Regions from separate parts of the Streptomyces saintjeani genome, predicted to be linked through region 2. Evidence: riboswitches for the same ligand, from Rfam matches in the RefSeq annotation. Region 2 holds a riboswitch; each other region holds the start of a gene.

The links. Region 2 has a riboswitch for cyclic di-AMP ahead of ACQCO7_RS20295 (M23 family metallopeptidase). Riboswitches for the same ligand answer to the same signal wherever they lie in the genome.
Region 1: linked by a shared signal. The riboswitch ahead of ACQCO7_RS17080 (transglycosylase family protein) and the one ahead of ACQCO7_RS20295 (M23 family metallopeptidase) in region 2 are both predicted to bind cyclic di-AMP.
Region 3: linked by a shared signal. The riboswitch ahead of ACQCO7_RS36140 (peptidoglycan DD-metalloendopeptidase family protein) and the one ahead of ACQCO7_RS20295 (M23 family metallopeptidase) in region 2 are both predicted to bind cyclic di-AMP.

Annotation. Positions count from the first base shown of each region.
Region 1 covers NZ_CP189624.1:3,798,983-3,805,545, forward strand. Annotated here, with positions in the region: gene ACQCO7_RS17060 (Ppx/GppA phosphatase family protein) at 1-902, opposite strand, end outside; gene ACQCO7_RS17065 (DUF501 domain-containing protein) at 958-1,476, opposite strand; gene ACQCO7_RS17070 (FtsB family cell division protein) at 1,553-2,029, opposite strand; gene eno (phosphopyruvate hydratase) at 2,122-3,408, opposite strand; gene ACQCO7_RS17080 (transglycosylase family protein) at 3,773-4,483, opposite strand; cyclic di-AMP (ydaO/yuaA leader) riboswitch at 4,488-4,646, opposite strand; gene ACQCO7_RS17085 (LysM peptidoglycan-binding domain-containing protein) at 4,867-5,937, opposite strand; gene ACQCO7_RS17090 (cytochrome P450 family protein) at 6,135-6,563, opposite strand, start outside.
Region 2 covers NZ_CP189624.1:4,483,581-4,490,143, forward strand. Annotated here, with positions in the region: gene tgmC (ATP-grasp peptide maturase system methyltransferase) at 1-277, shown strand, start outside; gene trmB (tRNA (guanosine(46)-N7)-methyltransferase TrmB) at 319-1,125, shown strand; gene ACQCO7_RS20285 (PrsW family intramembrane metalloprotease) at 1,174-2,496, shown strand; gene ACQCO7_RS20290 (aldo/keto reductase) at 2,665-3,612, opposite strand; gene ACQCO7_RS20295 (M23 family metallopeptidase) at 3,724-4,719, opposite strand; cyclic di-AMP (ydaO/yuaA leader) riboswitch at 4,729-4,886, opposite strand; tRNA gene ACQCO7_RS20300 (tRNA-Met) at 5,129-5,202, opposite strand; gene ACQCO7_RS20305 (alginate lyase family protein) at 5,253-6,467, opposite strand; gene ACQCO7_RS20310 (dihydrofolate reductase family protein) at 6,509-6,563, opposite strand, start outside.
Region 3 covers NZ_CP189624.1:8,024,756-8,031,318, reverse strand. Annotated here, with positions in the region: gene ACQCO7_RS36150 (GDSL-type esterase/lipase family protein) at 1-278, opposite strand, end outside; gene ACQCO7_RS36145 (exo-rhamnogalacturonan lyase family protein) at 275-3,001, opposite strand; gene ACQCO7_RS36140 (peptidoglycan DD-metalloendopeptidase family protein) at 3,203-4,216, opposite strand; cyclic di-AMP (ydaO/yuaA leader) riboswitch at 4,217-4,379, opposite strand; gene ACQCO7_RS36135 (alpha-galactosidase) at 4,655-6,563, opposite strand, start outside.

The sequences.
Region 1 (6,563 bases), 680 kb from region 2:
TCGCTCACCACGACCTCCGCCGCGCCGGTCCGCTCCATGATCGACAGGAGTACGAGGGCCCCGGCGCCGATGACGTCCACGCGCCCGGGGTGCATGGAGCCGATCGCCGCGCGTTCGGCGTGGGTGGAGCGCAGGAGCCACTCGGTGAGGTCGCGGACCTTCTCGTAGCCGATCCGGGAGTGGTGGATCGCCTCGGAGTCGTACGCGGGCAGGTCCTGCGCGATCGCCGAGAGCGTCGTGACGGACCCGGCGAGACCGACCAGCGTGCGCGCCTCCCGCAGCGGGACCGTCTCCTCCGCGAGGTCGAGGGCCGCCTCGATGTCCGCCCGCATCGCCGCGATCTGCGCCTCGGTGGGCGGGTCGGTGACGGTGCCGTCGTGGACGAGGTGGCGCTCGGTCATCCGTACGCAGCCGACGTCGACGGAGCGCGCGGCGCGGACGTCCGTGTCCCCGACGACGAACTCCGTCGAGCCGCCGCCGATGTCGACGACCAGGTAGGGCGTCGCGAGGTCCGCGCGCCCCGTCAGCTCCCTGGTGGCGCCGGTGAAGGAGAACAGGGCCTCGTCGTCCCCGCTGACGACCTCGGGCTCGACGCCGAGGATCTCCAGCACGCCCCGTACGAACTCGTCCCGGTTCTCGGCGTCCCGCGAGGCGGAGGTGGCGACGAACCGGACCTTCTCGGCGCCGAACTCCTTGATGACGGCCGCGTACTCCCGACAGGCCGCGAACGTCCGCTCCAACGCCTCCGGCGCGAGCCGCCCGGTCCGGTCGACCCCCTGCCCGAGCCGCACGATGGTCATCCGCCGGTCCAGATCGACGAGTTCCCCGGTAGCGGGTTCGACGTCGGCGACGAGCAGCCGAATGGAGTTGGTACCGCAGTCGACGGCGGCGACGCGGGTCATGGGAACACCTCTCTGGGAAGTTTTCGAACGCCGGGAGTTGCTCTCGGGGGCGAGATCACTCGGCGGGAACCACGCACGCGCCCTTCCCCCACCACTCCGGCAACATCGCCAACGCCTCGTCCCCCAGCGGATTCACCCCGGGCCCCGCAGCCAGCGAGTGCGCGACCAGCACGTGCAGGCACTTCACCCGGTCCGGCATCCCCCCGGCACTCGGGAACCCGGCCAGCACCTCGATCTCGTCCCGCCGCCGGATGTAGTCCTCGTGCGCGGCGCGATACGCAGCCGCCAGCTCGGGGTCCTGACCGAGCCGCTCGGTCATCTCCTTCATGACCCCGTTCGCCTCCAGCGTCCCGATCGCGGAGTTCGCCTTGGGACACGTCAGGTAGTACAGCGTCGGGAAGGGCGTCCCGTCGGGAAGGCGGGGGGCGGTCTCGACGACGTCCGGCTGCCCGCAGGGGCACCGGTGGGCGATCGCGCGCAGCCCGCGAGGGGGCCGGCCCAACTGCTGCCGGAACGCCTCGACGTCCGCGTCGGTCGGCTCGGTGCGCTCGGTGATCGGGGGAGGCGTTTGCATGGCGTACGGAAGTCTCTCTGCTGTCGGTAAGAGGTGGGGCGGGCGCATCCAGTATCGCGGGACGCCGCCCCCGGCCTCACCTGCCGACCGCGTCGGCCTTGTCCACGCCGTCCCAGACGTTCGCGTACCAGGGCCGGTCGGCGGCACCGGCGTCGACGCGGGCCTGCTTCGCGGCGTCCGGATCGATGACGACGTACCCGGTCTCCCCCGGCAGGACGTAGTGGAGCCGCTGCCGGATCTGCTGCTCGGCGTACGCGTCGTCCTGCCAGCGGGCCTTGAGGTCGCGGAGCTGCTCGACCTTCTGCCGGGCCTGCTCCTGCCGGCGTTCGAGGTCGGCGATCTCGGCGCGCTGGGAGACGTACTGCCGCATCGGGTAGGCGAGGGCGACGACGAGGGTGCACAGGACGAGCGCGAGGAGCGCGGCGCGGCCGGTGAGGCGGGAGCGGCGCTGCTGGCGTTTCGTCTGGGAGCGGTAGACGCGGGCGGCGGTCTGCTCGCCGAGGGCGCGGAGCCTGGTCGCTGTGGAGAACCGGTCCTTGTCCTTGACGGCCATGCCGGCGCCTCCCGTTCCCGTTCATACGTGCGTACGTCCCCGCACACGGTACGGGACCGGGTACGGGGACGTACTAACGACTTGGCTAAGCCTTAGCCCTTGAAGCGGGGGAACGCACTGCGACCGGCGTACACCGCCGCGTCGTCCAGGATCTCCTCGATGCGCAGGAGCTGGTTGTACTTGGCGACGCGCTCGGACCGCGCCGGGGCGCCCGTCTTGATCTGGCCGCAGTTCGTGGCGACCGCGAGGTCCGCGATCGTGACGTCCTCGGTCTCGCCGGAGCGGTGGGACATCATGCACTTGAAGCCGCTGCGCTGGGCCATCTCGACGGCGTCCAGCGTCTCCGTGAGGGAGCCGATCTGGTTGACCTTGACGAGGAGCGCGTTGGCGGCGCCCTCCTCGATGCCGCGGGCGAGGCGCTCGGGGTTGGTGACGAAGAGGTCGTCGCCGACGATCTGGACCTTGTCGCCGAGGCGGTCGGTGAGGACCTTCCAGCCGGCCCAGTCGTCCTCGAAGAGCGGGTCCTCGATGGAGACGAGCGGGTAGGCGGCGACCAGCTCCTCGTAGTACTCCGTCATCTCGGCGGCGGAGCGCTCCTTGCCCTCGAAGAGGTACTTGCCGTCCTTGTAGAACTCGGAGGCGGCGACGTCGAGCGCGAGGGCGATCTGCTCGCCGGGGACGTACCCGGCCTGCTTGATCGCTTCGAGGATGAGGTCGAGGGCGTCGCGGTTGGAGCCGAGGTTCGGCGCGAAGCCGCCCTCGTCGCCGAGGCCGGTGGACAGGCCCTTGGTCTTCAGCACCTTCTTGAGGGTGTGGTAGACCTCGGTGCCCCAGCGCAGGGCCTCGGAGAAGGACTCGGCGCCGATCGGCGCGATCATGAACTCCTGGATGTCCACGTTGGAGTCGGCGTGCGAGCCGCCGTTCAGGATGTTCATCATCGGCACCGGCAGGAGGTGCGCGTTCGGGCCGCCGAGGTAGCGGAAGAGCGGCAGGTCGGACGCCTCGGAGGCGGCGTGCGCGACGGCGAGGGAGACGCCGAGGATGGCGTTCGCGCCGAGCGAGCCCTTGTTGTCGGTGGCGTCCAGGTCGAACATGGCCTGGTCGATCAGGCGCTGCTCGGTCGCGTCGTACCCGACGAGCTCCGGGCCGATCTGCTCGATGACGGCGAGGACGGCCTTCTCGACACCCTTGCCCTGGTAGCGGTTGGGGTCACCGTCGCGCAGCTCGATGGCCTCGAAGGCACCGGTGGAGGCGCCGGACGGGACGGCGGCACGACCGGTGCTGCCGTCGTCGAGGCCGACCTCGACCTCGACGGTGGGGTTGCCTCGCGAGTCGAGGATTTCCCGGGCTACGACGACGTCGATGGACGGCACGAGCATCTCCTTCAGTGTGACGCGGGTACGCAGACCTCGTGGGCGCTGCGAGGACGAGCCTAACCGGCTCCGGGGCTCAGGCCAGCCGACCGCCCGCCCCATGGGACAGAACCGACCGTACTCATTGTTCATACCCGGAACAAAGAGGGGGTGGCCGGACGGCGAACAACGAGGGCGGACCAAGGGGGCGAACCAGGGGGCAGGCAAGGGGGCAGGCAAAGGGGGCAGACAAAAAACCCGCTCCGGTGCGTACGGGGGAACACGCACCGGAGCGGGGGCCCGTGGGGGACGGGGGGGGTGACCCTCACGGTGTCTTCACTGTGAGGTCCACGGATGTGAGCGGCCTGTGGTTCAGCTGAGCGTCAGCCGGTCACTTGAGGTGGAGCTGCTGACCCGGGTAGATGAGGTCCGCGTCCTGGACGATGTCCTTGTTGAGCTGGAACAGCTTCTGCCAGCCGCCGGCGACCTTGTGCTCGGCCGCGATGGAGCTGAGGGTGTCGCCCTTGACGACCTTGTACTCGCCGTCGCCCTTCTTGACCTTCTGGCCGGTCGGGGTGGTGACGGTCTTGGAGGACGTCGTCTTCCTGGGGGTGCTCTGCTTGGGGGCGGCCTGGCGCTCGGTGGAGCGGGAGGAGGCGGACGACTCCGTACGGCTGCTGGAACCACTCGACGAGGAGCCCGAGTTGGAGGACGAGCCGCCGCTGTAGGACGCGCCCGACAGGCCGACGCCGCAGCTCGGCCAGGCGCCCTTGCCCTGGGAGGCGAGGACCTTCTCGGCTATCTCGATCTGCTGCGACTTGGTGGCCAGGTTGGCGGTCGAGGCGTACGCGGTGCCGCCGTACGCGGCCCAGGTGGAGGCGGAGAACTGGACGCCGCCGTAGTACCCGTTGCCGGTGTTGATGGACCAGTTGCCGCCGGACTCGCACTGCGCGACGGCGTCCCACTCGGAGGCGGTCGCGGCGGAGGCGCCGCTCGCGGCCATCAGGGGGGCGGCGACGGCGACACCGGTGACACCGGCGAGCGCGACGACACGGGTGGCCTTGGACGGGCGGCGGTGCTTGCCCTTGCCGGAGAACAGCATGGATCGATCCCCTCACCGACGCCTGCGAGGTGAGCTGTCGGGTTGGGGCCGGTTGAGTTGCCCCGTCACTTCCGTGACTTCACCCCTAGCCGGGCACGGCGTCAACCACCGTTCCCAGCGCTTACCTTGGGTCCCCCGCTCCTGCCTACGGCGCTTGCGCGACGACTGTTCCCGGACGGCCGCTGGCAGGATTCGGCGTTCGCGGCAGCCGGGGCTCGGGGTGCCGAGCGTCACGACCGTAGGCATGCGCTCAGCGGATTTTCAAAGACGATCAGGGCTTCTGAGACTCATCCCACACTTTCACCAAACTGGGACATTCGCCGCGAACGGGTACGCCGAACTGCCGTGATTCCGCCCGCTTTTACGCCTTTGCCGTACGCCGGTCACTTGCCGAGAGACAGAGTCTGACCGGGGACGATGGCGCTCGGGTCGGCCCCGATGAGGTCCCTGTTCGCGGCGTAGAGGGCTCGCCATCCGCCGTCAAGCTCAAGGGAGTCGGCGATGGAGCTGAGCGTGTCCCCGACGCGGACGGTGTACGACGCCGGCTCGTCCGCGCTGACGCCGCGGTGCTTGCCGGTGCCGGCGGTGGAGAGGGTGGACACGGGCGCGGGCGGGGTGATGAGGATCGGCGAGGCTCCGACGGCCGCACCGACGCTGGTGTCGACGAGGCTCCAAGACTCGGCGGGCTGCGTCGCGTTGCCCGACTTGTCCCCGTACGACGGTTCTGTGGGCTTGCTGTCCGGGGTCTGTGGCGCGTCCGGGGTGACGATCCGGCCGGACCCGCTGTCCTTGCCCGCCTCGGCCGAATTCCCGGTCTCCGCCGAGGAGCCGGGGGTCTTGGGGGTCTGCGGGGTCGCCTCGGGGGACTTCCCGGGGGTCGCCGGGGCGGGGGACGGCGACGACGGCGTGGGCGCCGGGGACGGCGAGGCGCCCGGGTCCGTGCCGCCGGAACCGGCCGTCGAGCCCGATCCGTTGGACGTACCCGATGTTCCGGACGTATCGGTCGAACCCGTGCTGGGGCTGGGGCTCGGGGTTGTGTCCGTCGCCGCCGCGCCGCTCTCCTTCGTCAGGCCCGACGTGAGCGCGCAGATGGGCCAGAAGCCCGGGCCCTGGTCGGCGAGGATCCGCTTGCCGACCTCGATCTGCTCGGCGCGGCCGGCGAGGTCGGGGCGCTCGGCGTAGGTGAGGCCGCCGTACTTCTTCCAGTCGTCGAGCTTGATGTGCAGCCCGCCGAACTGGCCCGAGCCCGTGTTCTCGTCCCACGCGGCGTCCGTCTCGCAGTCGGCCACCTTGTCCCAGACGGTCGTTCCCTCGATCCCGGCCGGATTGCCCGCCGCGCTCGCGCCGCTCGCGCCGAGCAGCGGGATGGCGATCGCGGTGCCGGTCACTCCGGCGGCGACAAGGAGCGCCGGAGCCTGGCGGGGGCGACGGTGACGGCCGTTCCCGGAGAGCATGCGGACACCTTTCTCACGACAGTGGGGGGCGGGGGCGGCTGGCGGGCCGCTCCGGCTTGCGAACGTATCGGCATACGATCACTTGTCACAAGTTCATGCCGCGCGGATCACGTGAAGATCACGGAGGTGAGGGCGTGTCATGTTTGCGCTCCGGGGGAGCCGTTGCCGTGTGCGCCGGCGGGCCCGCACGCGGCTGATCAGGGCATTGGCGTGAAGCCGACCGGCAACGTCCGCAGCCCGCGCATGATCAGGCCGCCTCGCCACCTCAACTCCTCGGGGCTCACGGCGAGTTGAAGATCCGGCAGGCGTGTGAGAAGTGTCGCGAGCGCGGTCTGGCCCTCCAGCCGGGCGAGCGGGGCGCCGAGGCAGTAGTGGATGCCGTGGCCGTACCCCAGGTGCTGGTTGTCGCGGCGGGTGAGGTCGAGGGTGTCGGGGTGCTCGAAGCGGGCCGGGTCGCGGTCGGCGGCGGCGAGGACGACGAGGACCGGGTCGCCGGGGGCGATGTGCTGTCCGCCGAGGGTGAGTTGCTCGGTGGCGAACCGCCAGGTCGCCAGCTCTACGGGGCCGTCGTAGCGCAGGAGTTCTTCGACTCCGGTTTCGAGGAGGTCGGTCTTGCCCGCGCTGAT
Region 2 (6,563 bases):
CGCCGCGCCCTCAGCGGAACGCCTCGGTATGGGCGCCGGGCAAGTACTCCTCGACATCGCCACCGGCTCCCAGGCCAGAACCCGCGCCGACGGCGACGGCTGGACCGTGACCCAGCGCGGCCCCCTCCCCCTCTGGGACAGCGTCGAGGACGCGATCACCGCCTGGCAGGCCCACGGCTCACCCCACCTCGCCGCGTTCGGCATGACCATCACCCCGGACGGCCAGCGCGTCTGGCTCGGCGCACCGGACGGCCCGAGCTGGGCGCTGCCCGTCTGAGGCGCGTCCCCGCAGACACCCTCGCGTAAAATCGACGTACTGTGTACGAATCCCTGAACCCCAGCCCCGAGCCGGAGACCCCCGGCCCCGAAGCCTGCCATGCCCGCCCCAAAGGCGAACCCCGCTTCCCCGACGGCCCCAAGGCCGACCCCGCCGGATCACACTTCGAGCGGCGGATCCGGAGTTTCCAGCCGCGCCGCAGCCGGGTGACGACGGGGCAGGCGGACGCGTTGCAGCGGCTGTGGTCGCGGTGGGGGATCGACATCGACGGGCATGCCGTCGACCTGAGCGAGCTGTACGGGGACGAGCGTCCCGTCGTCCTGGAGATCGGGTTCGGGATGGGCGAGGCGACGGCGACGATGGCCGCCGCCGATCCTGGCACGAACGTGCTCGCCGTGGACGTACACACCCCCGGCCAGGGCAACCTCCTCAACCTCGCAGAGCGCAGCGGGCTGACCAACGTCCGGGTCGCCAACGGGGACGCGATCATCCTGCTGCGGGAGATGCTGAAGCCGGACGCGCTGGACGGGCTGCGCGTGTACTTCCCGGACCCGTGGCCGAAGAAGCGGCACCACAAACGGCGGCTGATCCAGGCGGAGTTCCTCGACCTGGCGGCGACGAGGCTGCGGCCCGGGGCGGTCGTGCACTGCGCGACGGACTGGGAGCCGTACGCAGAGCAGATGCTCGAAGTCCTGGACGCGCACCCGGAGTTCGAGAACACGCAGGCGGACGGCGGGTTCGCGCCTCGGCCGGCTTTCCGTCCGCTGACGCGCTTCGAGGGCCAGGGGATCGAGAAGGGCCACGTGGTACGGGACTTGCTGTTCCGCAGGGTCGGGCATCGCCGGTAGGGCAGACGCACCATCGCGGCGGAACCCAACCCTCGTTATGGTCATGACGTGTCGACCAGTGCCGCGTACCCGCCCGTCCCTCACCCTCCGATACCGCGCCCCCGCTGGTGGCGACGCCCCTCCGTGCGGTACGCCGCGCTGATCACCCTCCTCGCGGTCTCCGGCGTCGTCATCCTCGCGCTGGTCCGTGAACAGACCGGCACCCGGGGCCTGTTGGTGGGGCTCGGACTGGCCGTCTTTCCCGTGCCCCTCCTCGTCACCGCGTTCCGCTGGCTGGACCGCGTGGACCCCGCCCCCTGGCGGAACATGGTCTTCGCGTTCGCCTGGGGCGCCTGCGCGGCGACGCTGATCGCGATCGTGGCGAACACGTTCACGACGCAGTGGATAGCGAACACGACGGCGGACCCGGACGGCGCGGACACCCTCGGCGCCACCCTGATCGCGCCGATCGTCGAGGAGTCGGCCAAGGCCGCGGCCGTCCTGCTCGTCTTCCTGTTCCGCAGGCGGCAGTTCACCGGCCTCGTCGACGGCGTCGTCATCGCGGGAACCGCGGCGGCCGGGTTCGCGTTCACCGAGAACATCCTCTATCTGGGCTCGGCGTACGGCACGGACCGGATCGCCGGCGACGCCGTGTCCGTGACGGCGGCGACGTTCTTCGTACGGGTGATCATGTCCCCGTTCGCGCACCCCCTGTTCACGGTCTTCACCGGCATCGGCTTCGGCCTCTCCGCACTCACGGTCGGCGCCCGCCGGGTACGCCGGGTCCTGTTCCCCCTGACCGGCCTGGTCCTCGCGATGGGCATGCACTCCCTGTGGAACGGCTCCGCGCACTTCGGCGCGCTCGGCTTCTTCGTCGTGTACGGCGTGTTCATGGTCCCGGTGTTCGGCCTCCTGACCTGGCTGGTCATCTGGACCCGCCAACGCGAACTCCGCTACCTGCGCGAGGAACTCCCGCCGTACGTAGCGGCGGGCTGGCTCTCCCCGGCCGAACCCTTCGCCCTCGCCTCGATGAAGGCGCGACGGATCGCCCGCGACTACGCGACGCACTACCTGGGCAAGCCGGCGGCGAAAACCCTCGCGGAGTACGAATCGACGGCGCTGGCGCTGGCCCAACTCCGCCGCCGGGGCCGCCTGGGCCACGCCCCCACGGACTTCGTGGCCCGGGAACAACACCTGCTGACGACACTCTGGACGGCCCGCACGACAACTCGCCCGGCCTTGGAGTACGCGGCTCGCGCGACGGCTCCGGTGATGCCAGTGGCTCTGCCTTGGCAGCAGCAGCCTTGGCAGCCGCCGGTGACGTGGCAGCAGCCGACGGCGTATGGGGTGCCGGTGGGGCAGTATCCGCCGTATGGGGGCTACCGGGCTTAGGGGAAGGCCCCTGAGGGGCCCACCCACCTCTTTTCAGCCCGTCCGGCGCTTGAGGACGAGGCCCTTCGGGCCGAACGGGGTCCAGGGGCGGAGCCCCTGGCGGGGTCGAAGGGGTGGAACCCCTGGGGATGGGAAGGGTAGGGGCGGCGGGGACGAGGAAACCCACCCCTACGCCGAAGCCTCCGTGAGCCGCCCCACCTCCGCCTCCGTCAGCTCCAGCTCCGCCACCGCCAGCAGCGCCGGAAGCTGCTCCACCACCCGCGCGGAAGCGATCGGCGCCGCGACCGTCGGCTGAGCGGCGAGCCACGCCAGCGCGACCGTCGCGACCTCGGCCCCCCGAGCCTGCGCGACCTCGTCGAGAGCCGCGAGGACCTTCACTCCCCGCTCGGACTCCAGGTGCTTGCCGGCACCGCCGGCGGCACGCGCGCCCTCGACCACCGCACCCGGCCGGTACTTGCCCGTGAGGAAGCCGGACGCCAGCGCGAAGTAGGGGACGGCGGCAAGCCCCGCCTGGGAGACGACGTCCTGGAGGGAACCTTCGTACGTGTCGCGGGAGACGAGGTTGTAGTGCGGCTGGATCGCGACGTACCGGGCGAGGCCCTCGCGGTCGGAGAAGTCGAGGGACTCGCGCAGGCGGTCGGCGGAGATGTTGGACGCGGCGATGTGCCGGACCTTGCCCGCCTTCACGAGTTCGTCGAGCGCGCCGATGATCTCCTCGACCGGCGTGTCCGGCTGGTCGAAGTGCGTGTAGTAGAGGTCGATGTGGTCGGTGCCGAGGCGCTTCAGGGAGGCGTCCGCCGCCGCCTTGATGTTGTCCCCGGAGAGCCCCTTGAACTCGGGGTGCTGGCTGACCTTGGTCGCGATGACGACGTCGTCCCGGTTGCCGCGCGAGGCGACCCACCTGCCGATGATGGCCTCGGACTCGCCGCCGCTGTTGCCGTCGACCCACGCGGAGTAGGCGTCGGCGGTGTCGACGAAGTTGCCGCCGGCCGCGGCGTACGCGTCGAGGACGGCGAAGGAGGCCGCCTCGTCGGCGGTCCAGCCGAAGACGTTGCCGCCGAGGGAGAGGGGGAAGACTTCGAGGTCGGAGGAGCCGAGCGGGCGCAGAGTAGTCATGTTCTACGTCAACGGCGGTCCCGGACGGACACATTCCGCGACGACCGCAAAGTTCCGGTCAGAAAGAAGGCCGCCCCGAACACCGAGGCGGCCCGGATTCCTACGACGACCTCACGGGTTCAGCCCGTTGCCCCGCAGCCAGGCCATCGGGTCGATCCCGGTCGCGGCCCCATCGGGGTGCACCTCCAGGTGCAGGTGCGCCCCGGTCACGTTCCCGGTGGCCCCGACCCGCCCGATGACATCGCCCGTACCGACCTTCTGGCCGACACTGACGCTGATCGACGACTGGTGGGCGTACCAGATCTGCGTGCCGTCATCCAGGGTGAGGATGGTGCGGTAGCCGTAGGACCCGGCGTACCCGGCCTCCGTGATGGTCCCGCTGTGGACGGCCTTGATGAGCGTCCCGGAGGGAGCCGCGAAGTCGAGCCCGGTGTGGTAGCCGGACGACCACAGCGCCCCGGACTGCCCGAACCGCGACGTGAGGGTGTACGACGAGGTCGGCAGCGTGTACTGCTTGGCGAGCTCGGCGAGCCGCGCCTCCTCGGCCTTGCGCTTGACGGCGGCGTCGGCCTCTTCCTTGGCGTCCTCGACGTTGGCCTGCGCGGCCTTGGCGGCCTTGGAGGCGGCCTCGGCCTCGGCGCGCTGGGCGGCGACCTTGGCCTGCTGCTCGGCCTGCGTCTGCTGGGACTCGGCCTGCGCGATGATCCGGCTGCGCAGCGCCTCGGCGGCGTCGGAGGACTCCTGGCCGGCCTCGGCGACGATGTTGCTGATCGGCGCGGGGTCCTTGGCCTGGTCGCCGTCGTCGGAGACGAGGGAGCCGACGCCGGGTATGTCGGCGACGTTGATGGAGACGGGCGCGTTGCCCGTGTTGGCGCTGGCCATGCCGCCCGCGCTGACGGCGGCGATGACGCCGACGCCGAGGACCGTGGAGCTGCGGGCGAAGCCGCCGCCACCGGTGCGCTGCTTGGCGACGCGGTGCTTGCCCTTGACCGGCGCGAGGGAGTCGGCGGTGGGGTTCCACTCCTCCCAGGGGCCCTCGTCCTCGGCGCGGTAGCCGCCGAACCCGAAGGTCGGCTTGGGGGTTTCCTGGGCAGTCGGGTTCGCCACGCGGGCGCACTCCTTTCCTTCCGCCGCCTACCGGGTTAGCTGACGGGTTCGGAGCGGGAAGGTCTCCTACGCGCGTAAACCGGCCGCTCGTGAGCGGTGGCGTCCGCGTGATTCACCCCAAGGTGGTGGTTCCCCGGTTCCCTCGCGGGATTCGGCGCGTGCGCACGGAGCCGTCTCTTGTGACGGCTGGGACAACCGTGCTGCGTTATCGAACGTTAATCGACCCGGGGGCCCGTTTCCAAGCCGTTCCTCTTGATCGACAAACATTTCTGGCCCGGGATTATTGGGTCAACCACAGGGAAAAACGGGCGAGTTGGGGTGCCGATGAGAACATCGCGATACAGAGAGTGATCGATTCCGGACAGAAAAGAACCGGGACCCTGTTTCCAGGATCCCGGTTCTTTTTCAGTAGCGGGGACAGGATTTGAACCTGCGACCTCTGGGTTATGAGCCCAGCGAGCTACCGAGCTGCTCCACCCCGCGCCGTTGGCTTAACTATAGGCAGACACAGGGCGGATCACCAAACCGGTTCGCTAGACCCCCGGATTACCCGCGTGCGTCAGCGTCTCCCAGGCCACGAACAGGTCGTCCGTACCGGCGGGCCGGTGCCGCTCCACCAGCCGGTGCGCCGCCGGGACGGACTCGCCGAGGCGGCCCTCCAGGTGGTTGACCAGGACCTCCAGGTCGGGGCCCATGTTCCGGTCGACCTTCCCGCCGCACAGCCACGCCGGGGCCTTCTCGCCCTCCTGGTAGCGCGCGTGCAGCTCGGCCGCCGCCTTCAGCCGGTCCTTGGCCTCGCCGTACAGGTCGACGCCCTGGTGCCAGGCCGTCTCCGCGATGTGCGAGGCCGCCGCCAGCGAGTACCCGGCGTGCTTGAAGTTGCGGCACGTCTCCTGGGAGACGCCGTCCTTGAACATCGTCTGCCCGAACCAGTACTTCGTGAGCTTCGCCGGGTCGTCGAGGCCGGCCTTGGCGGGCGCGATCGGAACCCTGCCGTCCTTCTCCAGATAGAAGTACGCCGGGACCCGCGCCCGGAACCTGCTCAGCGCCCGGTCGAAGACCTTGTGGTCGTTCGTGAACACCCCGATGCCGATCGCCGCGTCCGTCATCGCGAGGTCCCAGTTCCCGTTGTAGTCCGGGACTTCTCTCGTGACGACGGGGAGGTACGCGTTCCTCAGCATGTCCTCGAACCTGGTCACCCGGGCGTCCGGCCACCCCGCCCCCGGCGTGTGCCGGACGATCTCCGCCGCCCGCGCCCACGTCGAACCCGCCCACGCGGTCTGCAACCCGGCGTCGTCCTCCGTGTGCCGCCGGATCTTCCCCGACCAGGCGTCCATGATCTCCCGCGCCTTCACGGCGTGCGCCCGCTTGCCGGTCACCCGGAACAGCAGGGCCTGCGTGTACGCGGCGATCGCGTCCTGCCGCTCCTCCACACATCCGTGCGCGGGGCGGTTCGGCTGGTCGCCGCCGGGGCAGTCGACGCTCTCGTACGGCTCCGGCCGGTACTTGTACGAGCCGTACTTGCTGTCCCGCATGTCCAGGTAGGCGCGCAGCCAGGGCTGTTTGCCGGCGTGCACGTTCTCGCGGGCGACGTCGAGCTGGACGTCGTTCACGAGGACCCCCGGGTGCGTGAAGGACGCGTCCGGGGGGAGGGCTCGGGCCATCTGGCGGGTGCTGTCGGTGGACGTGGAGCAGGCGGCTAGGGCTGCGCCCAGGAGGAGGGCGGTTACGGCTTTGGCTGACCTCATGTGGGCAGCGTCACCGCCCGCCCGCACCCCCGCCAGTCGTATCACCCCAACAGATGACCATTCGGTGCCTTTGCCGCCTTCTCGTACTCCGGCAGC
Region 3 (6,563 bases), 3.5 Mb from region 2:
GCGTACCGCTGCTTGGGGCCGCCGTCGACGGACACGTACACCTGCGCGGGAACCGTGACGGAGGCGACGTCGAAGAGGGCGTGGACGGTGTTCCCGGTGAAGGAGAAGCGCAGCCGGGAACCGGAGTTGACGGTCACGGCGGCCTCGGCGCTGCGGCTCCAGTGGCCCTCGTAGGCGAGGCGGCGGTCGTCGGGGCGGACCGTGTCCGTGCCGGCCGCGTGGGCGGGTTGCGGGACGAGGAAGGCGAGGCCGAGCGCCGGTATCAGGAGGCGTTTCATGACGGGATCTCATCTCCGATCAGGGCGAGGTTCTGGATCGCCGCGAGCGCCCACTGCGCCGAGGAGTTGGTGGAGACCCAGGGGATCTCCCGTGTGGTGCGCAGGACGTGGGGCGTGGGAACGGTGACGCGGGACCAGTCGTTCGACGGGAAGTAGGTGTCGGCGCCGGTGAAGAACTCCTTCCAGGCGCGGCTCGCGAGGGCGGGGTCGTCCTGGTGGCGGGCGGCGTACGCGGTGATGCGGGAGTGGGCGGCCGGGAGGGCCGACTTCCAGGTGGAGCCGGTGAGTCCGCGCTTCTGGGCGTCGGTTCCGTTGTAGTAGCGGGCGTAGTTCAGCCAGGCCGTGCGGAACTCCGGTTCCTGGTCGCCCAGGAGAGCGACGATCTCGCTGGTGGTCTCCACGAGCCCGAACACGGCGCTGAGGTGCGACACGTTCACCGCTGTGCTCGCCGTGAGCGCGAACCGGCCGGTGTCGGCGTCGAGGAGACCGGTTCCGGTGAAGAAGCCGTTGGGCTGCGCGGCAATGGTCCGCAGGGAGTTGACCAGTTTCGTGCGGGCCCGCTCCGCCCGCGGTCCGCGTCGCTCCCACTCGGTGAGCCAGGCCGCCGAGATGCCGCCCCAGTCGGTGCCGAAGCCGACGGAGAGGGCGTGCCGGTCGCCGGGGGTGTAGCCGTCGGTGCGGACCTTGCGCTGGGGGTCGACGGCGAGGAACGTCAGCTCCACGTCGGCGAGTTCGCGCAGCAGGTCGCCGGTGCGCTCGTCGCCCGTGAGGTAGTAGAAGAAGCGCCGGTTGGCCGCCGTCGAGATCCGCACCTGCTTGGCGCTGTCCGCGTAGTGCTGGACGCCGTGCCGGGTGCCGAGGCCCGCCCACTTGCCGAGGTGGTAGACGTCGACCTCGCCGGTGTGCCGCGTCATCGCCTCCGCGAACCGGAACACCTCGGCGGAGCCGGTGCGCAGGAAGTGGTACCAGAGCCAGAGGTCGGTCCCCAACTCCGAGTTGTCCCAGGCGAATCCGCCGACGTCGTAGCGCCAGACGTGCCGGTCGGTGTCGTAGGTGTGCTGGACGTCGCCGTAGTCGAGGAACCCGTACCAGCGCCGCTCCTCGCGCTGGTCGCGGTAGTAGGCGAACAGGTCGTCGAGGTGGTCCTCGATCGCCGTGCGGGCCTTCGAGGAGCGGTCGACGGGCGCCCAGTCGCCGAACACCCCGGCGGCGTGCAGGCGCCCGGGTGCGGCGGTCAGAAGGGGCGGGGTCGCAACGGCTCTGGAAAAACTGGCGAGTTGAGCGGCGGCCGGTGTCTTCTCCACGGCCCAGAACGTGAGTTCACTGGTCCGCGCGATCCCGTACGGGGTGCCGAAGCCGGGCTCGTAGTCCTCGTACGTGATCTCCAGGCCGCCGTCGGACTGCTTGTCGTACGTGTCCTGGCCCAACCCGTCGTGGTAGAAGCGCAGATCGAGCGGCTGGGCTTCCGGGGCGTAGAGCCAGAGGGTGACCTCGGCGGCGCTGCTCGCGGCGCCGCGCACGTCGAGCTGGGTGGGGTGGCGCTGCCAGAAGTCCCGTACGCCGAAGGCGAGTCCGCCGCTCGCGCCGCCGACGTACCCGAATCCACCGGCCCGTTGACCGGCGGCGGCCGGGATCCAGCCGTGCCCGGCCTTGGTGCGCTTGCGGATCTGGTAGCCGTCGGCGGTGAGTTGGGCCAGCGTGTAGTCGCCCCACTGGGGGATGTAGGCGAGGCGGCTGGACACGCGCGTGTCCCAGGTCGCGAGGTCGGGCAGCTTCTCCCCGGCGACCTGCGCGGCCCGGACCGCCGCACCGGGGTCGCGGCGCAGGCCGGTGATGCCCTGGACGGCCTCGGCGAACAGGCCCCCGCCGGAGTCGGCGAAGCGGATGTGCCGGTCGTACGCCTGGTCGCGCAGCGGGACCGTGAAGCGCACCCCGAGCCCGCGCAGGAAGTCGCCCTGGTCGCGGCCGGGTTCCTGCTCGCCGTCCCAGACGAAGGTGTGCACGAGCCGGAACGACTCCGCACCGGCCGAGAACGCGAACCGCAGCACGAACGGCAGCCACCCCCGCCCGCCGTGCCGGTGCCGACCCTCGACCCGTACCACGGCCCGCACCGGCCCGTCCTGCTCGACCTCCACCTTCTCCACCCGCCCGGCGAACGCCTCCACCTCGGCCCCGCCCTGCACACTCCCCTGCCGCAGCGCGACCAGCCGCCCGTCCCGCGCGACCTCGACCCCACCGCGCCTCAGACTCCGTACGACGGTGTCGGCGCCCTTCGCCGCGAAGAGCGCCGTCAGGACGCCGGTCGAGACCTCGACGCCGCCCTTCGCGCGCCGGACCGCCACCCGGTGCCGCGGTGCGGCCGGGGTGCCCGCGTCGAGGAGGTAGCGCTCGGAGCGGGGGGCGTCGGGGGCGATCGCGTGGGCCGTCCACTTGACCGAGCCGTCGGGCCAGTAGGCGGTGGGCCAGGTCTGGACGGGGACGTCGGTGCCGTCGGCGGTCGTCAGCTTCAGGGGCTGTCCGGATCTGTGCGTACCGCGCGCCCAGGGGACGCCCCAGGTGGTGCCGGCGTGGGCGTCGGGGGCGCCCTCCAGCCAGTGCAGCTCGGTGCCGGCGGCCGTGCCGGACGCCGCGGCTGCGGGGCGGGACAGGGCCCAGGAGAACGAGGTGGCGGCTGCCGCGACTGCGGCGCCCTTGATGACGGTACGTCGGTGGACGCCGGACACGGGACCTCCAGGAAAGCGCTTGCGGGGGACGGAGATCACTGTGTGCCCGCGCTTTCCCGGCTGTCGACGGATGCCACACGACCGCAACAGAACGATCATGATCGCGCAAGAACCGACAGGGTCATGCTTGGTGAACGCCCCGAAGGCCGGACCCGGGGATCGGGGGTCCGGCCTTCGGAGGCGTGTCGGGCGACGCTGGTGTCAGACGGAGACCCCGTGCGAGCGGAGGTACGCGAGCGGGTCTATGTCCGAGCCGTAGTCCGGGGTCGTGCGCATCTCGAAGTGCAGGTGCGCTCCGGTCACGTTGCCCGTGGCGCCGGAGTAGCCGATCTGCTGGCCCGCGCTGACGGTCTGGCCGACCGAGACGTTGAGCGCCGAGAGGTGCGCGTACTGCGCGTAGTAGCCGTCCGCGAGCTTGATGACGACCTGGTTGCCGTACGCCCCGCCCCAGCCGGCCGCGACGACCGTACCGGCGCCGACCGCCCGCAGGGTCGTACCGCTCGGGACGACGAAGTCGACGCCCGTGTGGTAGCCGCTGGACCACATGCTGCCGGCGACGCGGTAGCCGGTGCCGATGATCGCGCCCCGGACGGGGAGGGTGAAGCCGGAGGAGGACGAGGCGCTCTCGGTGGTGGCCTTCGAGGAGGAACTCTTCGAGGAAGAGGAGGAGCCCTTCGAGGAAGCCGAGGAGTCCGAGGAACCCTGCGACTTCTGCGACGACCGCTGCGACGACCGCGAGTCGGAGGAGGACGAGCCGGACGACGAACTCGACGACGAGGAGCCGGAGGAGCTTTCCGCCCGCGCCGCCTTCGCGCCGAGCGACAGCCGCAGCCCGGGGTGGATCAGCGACGGGTCGGAGCCGACGGCGTCCCGGTTGTCCTCGTACAGCCGCTGCCAGCCGCCCGTGAGGTTCTGCTCCTCGGCGATCTTCGAGAGGTAGTCGCCGGAGCGGACGGTGTAGGTGGTCGTCCTGCGGGTGGTGGCCGACGTCGTCGCCGAGGCCGTGCGTGCGACCGGGACGGCCTGGACGGTCTTCCCGGAGACCGGCGCCACGGAGGCGGCGGTGGTGGTGCCCGCGGCGGACGCCGTCTGGGCGTGTGCCCCGGTGGCCCCGATGAGCGGAATGGCGAGCGCCGCGCCACCCGTTCCGGCCACGGCGAGCGACCGGGAGAAACGAGGCGGCTTCGGGCGGCGGTGCTTACCCCTGGCGGGCATGGATTTCCTCTCCTGCGCCTACGAGGTGAGCTGTCGGGTGCGGACAGGAGATGTCCGGCCGTGCCGAGGCACCGCTTAACCCCAAGCCTGCTCCGGAAGACCGGACCAGGCGGAACTGCCTGTGGGTCCCCCGCTCCTGCCGTTTCCTTGGTGGGTGTGTTCGGCTCCGGACTGCGGCAGGATTCGGCGTCCGCCCGGATTGGTGATGAACGTAGGCGACGCGGACGCACGGGGACAAGCAGAAGTTGTATATGAATCTCTTTCCTGTCGATTCACGGTGTGTTTCGACCGTCCGCGCACACCGCGCGAAAACCCTCCGAACCCCTGAATCCCCTTGAAAATCCGGCCTATTACGTGCGCATGACGCGTAGCGCAGGGCCAGAAATATGACCCTGCTCACGCAACCGATTCACAGATTTCCCAATTCGGACAGAAACCTCAGATGCGGCGCAGCCGGAATACCGCCGCATCGAGGTCACCGCTCAGCCCGGTCCGCAGCCCGTGATGCACCAGCACCGCGCCCCGGTGGATCTCGCCGGTTTCGAGGCATTCGTACGACGCCGTCGCGTCAAGTCCGCGCAGCCGCACCGCCGGTGCGGTCTCCCCGTAGTGCTGGGCCTGGAGCCAGGCCAGGACGACGGTGTCGTCACCGCGCACGTACTGCACGGCGCTGAGACCGCCCTCGGGGGCGCGCAGCCGGTACAGGTCGCCCTGCTGGACGACGGGCCGGATCTTCTTGTAGAGCTCCACCCACTCGCGCGCCTCGGCGAGTTCCGCGTCGGTCCACTCCGAGAGGTCCCCGCCGACGCCGAGCACCCCGGCGAAGGAGCTGACGAACCGGAACTTCAGCGAGCTGACCCGGTGGTTGAGCTGGGTGTTGGGGCTGTCGGTGACCCAGGCGGCCATCACGCGCGCGGGGTGGATCTGGCTGAAGCCGTGCTGGATGGCGAGCCGGTCCAGCGGGTCGGTGTTGTCGGAGGTCCACACCTGGTCGGTGCGGCTGAGGATGCCGAGGTCGATCCGGCCGCCGCCGCCCGAGCAGGACTCGAAGGCGACGCCGGGGTGCGCGGCGCGCAGCCGGTCCAGGAGCCGGTACAGCGCGCGCACGTGGTCGACCCACAGGCGCTGCGGGTAGGGGTCGCCGGGCCAGCCGGCGTCGGTGAAGCAGCGGTTGAAGTCCCACTTCACGTAGTCGATGGGGGCGCTGGACAGGAGGGTGTCGAGCTGCTCCCAGAGGTACTCCTGGACGTCCTCGCGCGCGAGGTTCAGCATCAGCTGGTTGCGGAACTCGCTGCGCGTGCGGCCCTCCTGGAACTGCACCCAGTCGGGGTGCGCGCGGTAGAGGTCGCTGTCCGGGTTGACCATCTCGGGCTCGACCCAGATGCCGAACCGCATCCCGAGACCGTGCACCTGGTCGGCGAGGGGCTTGAGGCCCTGGGGGAAGCGGTCGGGGTTGGGCGTCCAGTCGCCGAGGCCCGCGCGGTCGCTGACGCGCTTGCCGAACCAGCCGTCGTCGACGACGAACAGCTCGACCCCGATGTCGGCGGCCTTGCGCGCGAGGACGAGCTGCTGCTCCTCGGAGATGTCGAAGGTGGTCGCCTCCCAGGAGTTGAACAGCACCGGGCGGTCCTGGCCGGCGTCCGGGATCACGTGCTCGCGCTGGTAGGCGTGCCAGGCGCGGCTGGCGCCGCCGAAGCCGCCGTCGGACCACAGGGCCGCGAAGACGGGCGTCGTGAAGGAGTCGCCGTCGGCGAGGAGGAGCAGGCCCGAGTCGTCGTGTCCGGCGCCGCCGGTGATCTGTACGCGTGCGTCGGGGAGCTGGGCGACGGCGATCCGCCAGGAGCCGGACCAGCCGAGGGCGGTGGTGAAGACCTCGCCGGTCTCCTCGGTGGCGTCGGTGTCGAGGGCGACCCAGGGCAGGTGCGGGTGGCCGGTGTGGCCGCGGCGGCTGCCGATGACCTTCTCGCCGTAGGTGAGCTGTGTGCGCGTGAGGCGGGACTCGGCCGCCCAGCGGCCGTGGAGCTGGGAGAGGCGCCAGCCCTCGCGGTGCGGGAGGGTCCAGGTCGCGGAGTCGGCGCGCAGCAGCTCCAGGGGTTCGCCGCCGTCGTTGCCGAGGACGGCCCAGCGCTCGACGACGTCCCCGCGCATCCGGTAGTGCAGCGCGACGGTCAGTCCGCCGTCGCGGAACGCGAGCCGGAGTTCGTCGCCATCCGCCTCGTACGCGTCGAAGGTCCACTCGGTGCCCCGGCGCGCGGGCGTGCGCACGGAGAGCGCGGGGCGGGTGAAGCGGGGGCCGCCCTCGACGGGGTACTCCTCACGGCCGTCGAGTGCGGACTCGAAGGACGAG